2 regions of the Pseudoalteromonas sp. SG43-6 genome follow, and region 2 is predicted to be linked to the other one. Evidence: predicted binding sites of a transcription regulator. Region 2 holds the regulator's gene; the other holds the start of a gene.
What was found. Region 2 encodes ArgR, which controls arginine synthesis, uptake and breakdown. Its sites were predicted from a motif close to ANTGAATANNTATTCANT; they were not measured.
Positions count from the first base shown of each region.

Region 1: the regulator ArgR is predicted to act here: its motif matches at 1,668-1,685, upstream of H5201_RS04650 (OadG family protein).

Region 1 covers NZ_JACJEZ010000007.1:47,858-51,286, reverse strand. The annotation lists gene oadA (sodium-extruding oxaloacetate decarboxylase subunit alpha) at 1-1,354, opposite strand, end outside; gene H5201_RS04650 (OadG family protein) at 1,365-1,613, opposite strand; gene H5201_RS04645 (DUF1328 family protein) at 2,132-2,305, shown strand; gene H5201_RS04640 (hypothetical protein) at 2,360-2,551, shown strand; gene H5201_RS04635 (TonB-dependent receptor domain-containing protein) at 2,809-3,429, shown strand, end outside.
Region 2 covers NZ_JACJEZ010000005.1:28,064-31,492, forward strand. The annotation lists gene ispB (octaprenyl diphosphate synthase) at 1-630, shown strand, start outside; gene mdh (malate dehydrogenase) at 711-1,646, opposite strand; gene argR (transcriptional regulator ArgR) at 1,871-2,338, shown strand; gene H5201_RS03090 (Dyp-type peroxidase) at 2,358-3,257, opposite strand.

The DNA of each region.
Region 1 (3,429 bases), on a different contig from region 2:
TATTACGATTCTTAATGAATTTCAACCCAATTTGTGGGAATAATGCATACGTTAACACGTCATCAATCTGCTCATCCGCTAAGCTTAAACCTTGCTCTTGTGCTTCTTTTAATAGCTCAGCTTGGAGTATTTCTAGTTCTGGTTGCAATAAATCAGCTGGGCGGCAAGTAATGACTTCTGCGCCATTAAGTACGCGCTCTTGTAACTCTTTATTCATCGGCGCAGGAGTTACGCCATACTCACCTTTTAGCACTCCGGCAGTTTCTTTGGTGATAGTTTTATAACGCTCGCCCGTCAATACGTTTAATACTGCTTGTGTACCAACAATTTGTGATGTTGGTGTAACTAACGGTAAATAACCTAAGTCTTCACGTACACGTGGGATCTCAAGTAATACTTCATTCAATTTATCCGCAGCACCTTGCTCTTTAAGCTGGTTTTCCATATTAGTTAACATGCCACCAGGCACTTGCGCTAATAAAATACGGCCATCAACACCTTTTAAGCTGCCTTCAAACGCGGCATATTTTTTACGAACATCACGGAAATAAGCAGCAATCTCTTCGAGTTGATTTAAATCCAGCTCAGTATCACGTTCAGTACCTTCAACAATCGATACAATCGTTTCAGTTGCGCTGTGCCCGTAAGTCATACTCATTGATGAAATTGCGGTATCAAGCATATCAATACCAGCATCAATCGCTTTTTGGTAAGTAGCAGTACTTAAACCTGTTGTGGCATGACACTGCATTGCAATTGGGATAGAGACTGTTTCTTTTAACGCTTTGATTAACTCTTCTGCATCGTATGGTTTAAGCAAACCGGCCATGTCTTTAATACAAATTGAATGACAGCCTAACTCTTCAAGCTGCTTGGCAAGCGTTAACCACATATCAAGTGTATGAACCGGGCTTACTGTGTACGAAATTGTACCTTGTGCATGTGCGCCAACTTTAATTGCAGCTTTAATAGCCGTTTCAAGATTACGAACATCGTTCATCGCATCAAAAATACGAAACACATCAACACCATTTTTGTGCGCTCGCTCTACAAATTTTTCAACAACATCATCGGCATAATGACGATAGCCTAAAAGGTTTTGACCACGTAATAACATTTGCTGTTTAGTATTTGGCATAGCTTTTTTAAGAGCACGAATACGCTCCCAAGGATCTTCACCCAAATAACGAATGCATGAATCAAAAGTAGCCCCACCCCATGATTCGATCGACCAATAACCTGCATCATCTAATTTTTGTGCAATCGGTAGCATGTCATCCAAACGCATACGCGTTGCTAATAATGATTGATGCGCGTCCCTAAGTACTAATTCTGTTAATTTTAATTTAGCCACAAGTCACTCCTTATAGTTTTTGTTTATTTTTGTATTGAGCTATGGCTGCACTTATCGCAGCGATGTGTTCACTTGATACACCTGATGCTTTGATTGACGGTGTACGCGTTGGCGTTGTTGCAACCGGCTGTTCAAAACGACTCGCTAATTTAGACATAATGGTAATTGCTGAAATCAACAACGAAAGAAAAACGAAAACGCCCACCATCCCGGTGATCATTAAGTTTGCTGCTGTAGCAAGTAACTGACCTATATCCATCCTGCTCCCCCCTGATTATTTCCACCCAGCCCCGCTAGGTAAAAAATCACTTTATTTAAATAATTATGCAACAATCATAACAAAGAAAAAGACCAAGTCCAACACTTTGTAAATTGGTAAAACCAATTAATACAAAGCTAACATATGCTCAGCAAAGTTAACACTCTACATTTTGCTATAATTTCATAGGATATAGATGATAAAAATACTGAATATAGCTATAACTTATAAGTAAAAGCTTATCCGCAGCTGGAAAACCTACCGACTGAACGACTGAACAACCGCTTGATTAAATACAAAATGGCTCAAAAATGAAATTGGTCTTACCAAAAAACGACTTAAATATTGATTTTTAGAGCGTCGAGTATAAGTTACAGATAAAGCTGTAAATAATTCCCACCTAATTTATGAAGAGAAATGAAATAAACCCCTATAACATTGATAATAAAGGATTTAAATACATGGCATGTAACTAGCATTATTTACTCTGAACAAATTTACAAACCAAGGAGACGACAATGTTACGCTGGACAATTACATTTCTAGTTATTGCACTTATTGCTGCAGTGTTAGGTTTTGGTGGTATCGCAGGTGCCGCAGCAGGAATTGCTAAGATTATCTTTTTTATCTTTATTGTATTGTTAGTTATTTCACTCGTTTCAGGTGCATTGCGCGGCAATGTCCCTAAGTGATAACAATTTATTTTAAATAACAACACATTTATTATTTTTACAAGGAATTACATTATGAAATCGACAACTATTAAAACCGCTGTGATCGCTTTATTCGCTAGTTTTTTTATCATGGGTTGTGAAGACAATCATGCAGAAGAGGCCGGTGAGCGCATCGATGAAGCTGTTACCGACGTACAAAACAAAGTAGAAGACGCCTGTGAAGAAGTAAAAGAAGGCGTTAACGCTAAAGAGACTAACTGTTAATAAATATATTCAAGATTAAAAAGCGGCTTCCGAAGCCGCTTTTTTATTTAAGCTACTGTTTAAAAACAATCTTTTTATCTACCCTGCCGTATTTCATTCGTTTTACATTTCAAACTTTTCAAAATTTTATATTTTGACGCTTTAAATTATTTGTATGTCCCAACTTAATGACTATCTTTAAAAAGCTAAGAGGAAGCATCTGCAATGTGCTTCCTGTTGTATTTAGCCTAATTATTATAAATATTTGGGAGATTACAATGTTAAAAAGTAGAATTTCATCTGCAGTGAAATATGCACTTAGTGCAGGGGTTGTCTCAACCGCACTCATCTATTCACCACTTTCCACAGCACAAGAAACTGAAGTCGACAAAGACGTCGAAGTTATTTCTGTTACAGGTAGCCGTATTCGCCAACCAGGAGCTGTTTCCGCTAGTCCTATCATTTCCATTGGAGAAAAAGAACTTGGTTTTCAACAAGAACCTGAAGTTGAACAAATATTAAGAAACTTACCAGCAACAGTACCTGGTGATGGTAGTAACGTTAATAATGGTTCTGGCGGTGCAGCTACAATAAACTTACGCGGTCTTGGTGCTCAACGCTCATTAGTATTAATGAATGGCCGTCGTATGATCCCATATAACTATAATGGTGCCGTAGATAGTTCAACCATCCCCAGTGCATTAATTGAACGAATTGATATTGTTACCGGTGGAGCATCTGCCGTTTATGGTTCTGATGCAATAGCGGGCGCTGTCAACATAGTGCTAAAAGATGATTTCCAAGGGGTGGTTTTTGACGCCAAACATTCAGAAACTGGCGATGGTGACGGTGATAAAGACAGCTTCAGTATTACTCTGGGTTCTAATCTTGAAGATGAC
Region 2 (3,429 bases):
ATCTACACCCGCTCATTTCAGCTGATGGTTGGTATTGGTAAAATGCAAGTTATGCAAATACTCGCTGATGCAACCAACGTGATTGCCGAAGGTGAAGTACTGCAATTAATGAACTGTAACGACCCTGATACCACCGAAGATAGCTACATGCAGGTAATTTACTCTAAAACAGCTAAATTATTTGAAGCTGCAACAGGCCTTGCTGCGATTATTACCGAAAAAGACGACTCTATGCTGCAAGCGCTTAATCTTTACGGTATGCATTTAGGAACCGCTTTTCAATTAGTGGATGACGTGCTTGATTACAATGCTGATGCTGAGCAGTTAGGTAAAAACATCGGTGATGATCTGGCCGAAGGCAAACCTACCCTGCCACTACTTTATGCTATGCGCCACGGTAATGCTGAGCAAGTACAGTTGATCCGTGATGCCATTGAGCACAGTAATGGTATGGACCACTTAGAAGCTATTCTAAGTGCCCTCAATGAAACCAAAGCACTTGAGTTTACGATGAATAAAGCCAACGAAGAAGCTGATAAAGCGATTGCGTGTTTATCTGTATTAGATGAATCACCGTATAAAGAAGCACTCGTTAGCTTGGCTCGTATTGCCGTTGATCGTAATCACTAATAAATACCTAATGTATAAAAATCCTTCGAGCATAAAAAAGCCTGCAAATGCAGGCTTTTTTGTATCAATCGTCTTAGCAATTAAGCGTTGATGAAATCAACACCTTCTTGGATGTCTTTTTTCAGCGTATCAAGCATGTCGTTTTTAGCTTGCTCTTCAAATGCGCTTAGTTCACCGTAAGAAAGAATTTCTTCTACGCCGTTTTTACCTAAACGTACTGGGTGTGCAAAGTATGCAGCATCGCCATTTTCAACAGCAACGTAAGCGTAATCTACAACGTCTTCACCTTGTAAGCCTTTAACTAAAGACATACAAAAACGTGCAGCAGCAGCGCCCATTGATAATGTTGCAGAACCACCGCCAGCTTTTGCATTTACTACTTCAGTACCTGCATTTTGGATACGTGGAGTAAGCGCAGCAACTTCTTCATCAGTGAAAGTAACGCCTTCAACTTGAGATAGTAACGGAAGGATTGTTGTGCCTGAGTGACCACCAATTACTGGTACTTTCACAGTTGCAACGTCAACACCTTTAAGCTCAGCTACAAATGCTTCTGAACGGATCACATCAAGAGTGGTAATACCGAAAACACGTTTCGCGTCGTAAGTACCTGCTTTTTTGAATACTTCCGCAACAATTGGCACTGTGCCATTTACTGGGTTAGTGATAATACCCACTAATGCTTTTGGACAGTTAGCAACAATACCTTCTGCTAATGTTTTAATAATACCAGCATTAACATTAAATAAATCAGCGCGGTCCATACCAGGCTTACGTGGCATACCAGCAGGGATAAGAACGATATCACAACCAGTTAACGCTTGATCTAGTGCATCAACACCAAAGCCTGCAACTTTAACGTCTGTTGGGATATGAGAAAGATCAACAGCAACACCAGGAACAACTGGAGCAACATCATAAAGTGATAATTCAGAACCAGCTGGTAAGCCTGTTTTTAATAATAAAGACAACGCTTGGCCGATACCGCCAGCAGCACCTAATACAGCAACTTTCATTGGAATTCTCCGTAATTTGAGGTAGGAAATATTTGTGGCTCTAAAGATAATGAAATTAACGACTAAAGACAAATTTATCCTGCTTATTTCACATATAATTTAGACCATAGTTGTAAACTTGCTGGTTTACAGCACTAAAATCCATCGCAAAAGCAAACAACTACTGCATAAGTATGCAATATTGTGTACAATTAGCGCATCACTTATGAATAAGAACCTATAATATGCAACCACAAGATAAACAAGAAGCATTAGTAAAGGCCTTTAAGGCACTTTTAAAAGAAGAAAACTTTGGTTCACAAGGTGAGATTGTTGACGCCCTAAAAGAGCAAGGCTTTGATAATATTAGTCAAAGTAAGGTGTCGCGGATGTTAAGCAAGTTTGGCGCGGTACGCACTCGTAATGCCAAACAAGAAATGGTCTATTGTTTGCCTGCTGAAATGGGCGTACCTACAGCGAAAAGCCCATTACGTCAGTTAGTGATTGATATAATGCATAACGAAATGATGATCATTATTCGAACCAGCCCAGGAGCTGCACAATTAATTGCTCGACTATTAGATTCATTAGGTAAAGCAGATGGCGTACTAGGCACCATTGCTGGTGACGATACTATTTTTATCGCTCCAGCTAAAGTATCTGAAATTGATGTAACTCTTGAACGCGTGCGTATTTTATTTGATACGGTATAAGTCTACCGATTCAAACTTTTTACAGCTGCTTTAAAAAGTTAATTGATGGGGCAAAAAACGCAGACCCCATATCGGCTTGAGTAAAATCAAGCCAATGATCGTAGCAATCGCCATCACCTAATCGACTTCGTAATACTTGCTCAAATGCATTTCCCTGTGCTGCATAACTAATCGCTAATATACCCTGTTCGTAAACGTCACCATAAGGCATGTTTTGATTTAATTGCAGTGGTTGCCCTTGCTCATCTTTTAACTCAGTGCGTACAGCATGACTATTTTCAGTCGCTGGCATAATCAAGGTATTATCTAAGCGAGTGCGTCCCATTATTTGTTCTTGCTCACTCAGTGGTAGGTTTTGCCACACACTTAAATCATGCTTATAGCGCTGTATATGTACGTAACTGCCTTGATCTTCAAAATGGTTGGGGTTATTGATTAACGCTGTGATGCGCTTTTGGCGACCATGAGGAGTGTCACCACCGAGTATAAAACCGTTAAAATCGCGACCATCTAAAAATCGAAAGTTTCGCACTTGCTCAACCAATTCAACATCGGGGGCAAATAACTTGAGAATTTGCAAAGCAAATAAATGGTTTACATCTTCCCTATCGGAACGAATTTGGACAAATAAATCAAAAGGCTGAGCCCCCATAATATGATCATTATGAGTAATATTAGGAAAGCTCTGTAATTCACTAGGCAGAAATTCAGGCAGAATGTGCGGCCAGTACTGTGCCCCCACAGCAACTAGGCTGGAGAGCATCGATTCAGAAAACTGATCTGAAAACTCATCTTGGATAGCGCTAACGTATTTTAATTTTTTGCGTAATGACTCATCGTGGCCATCAAATACATTAAAAAACAAATGTAAACCGTGCAAGTTTGCTTCAGCACAAATTCCAGATTGCGCTTGCGCCATGGTATTTCCTTAACTCAAAGTCTCATACACGGCGTTTTTAATGAAATTAAAAATACTAAAACACTTAATCTGCGAAAAAGTTAACCGTGTGTGGTGTTATTTTTATTGTCACCTACTCATTTGCTAAAATGATTGGCCCAACTAAGCAGCAACTTCAATTTATTGTCCATCG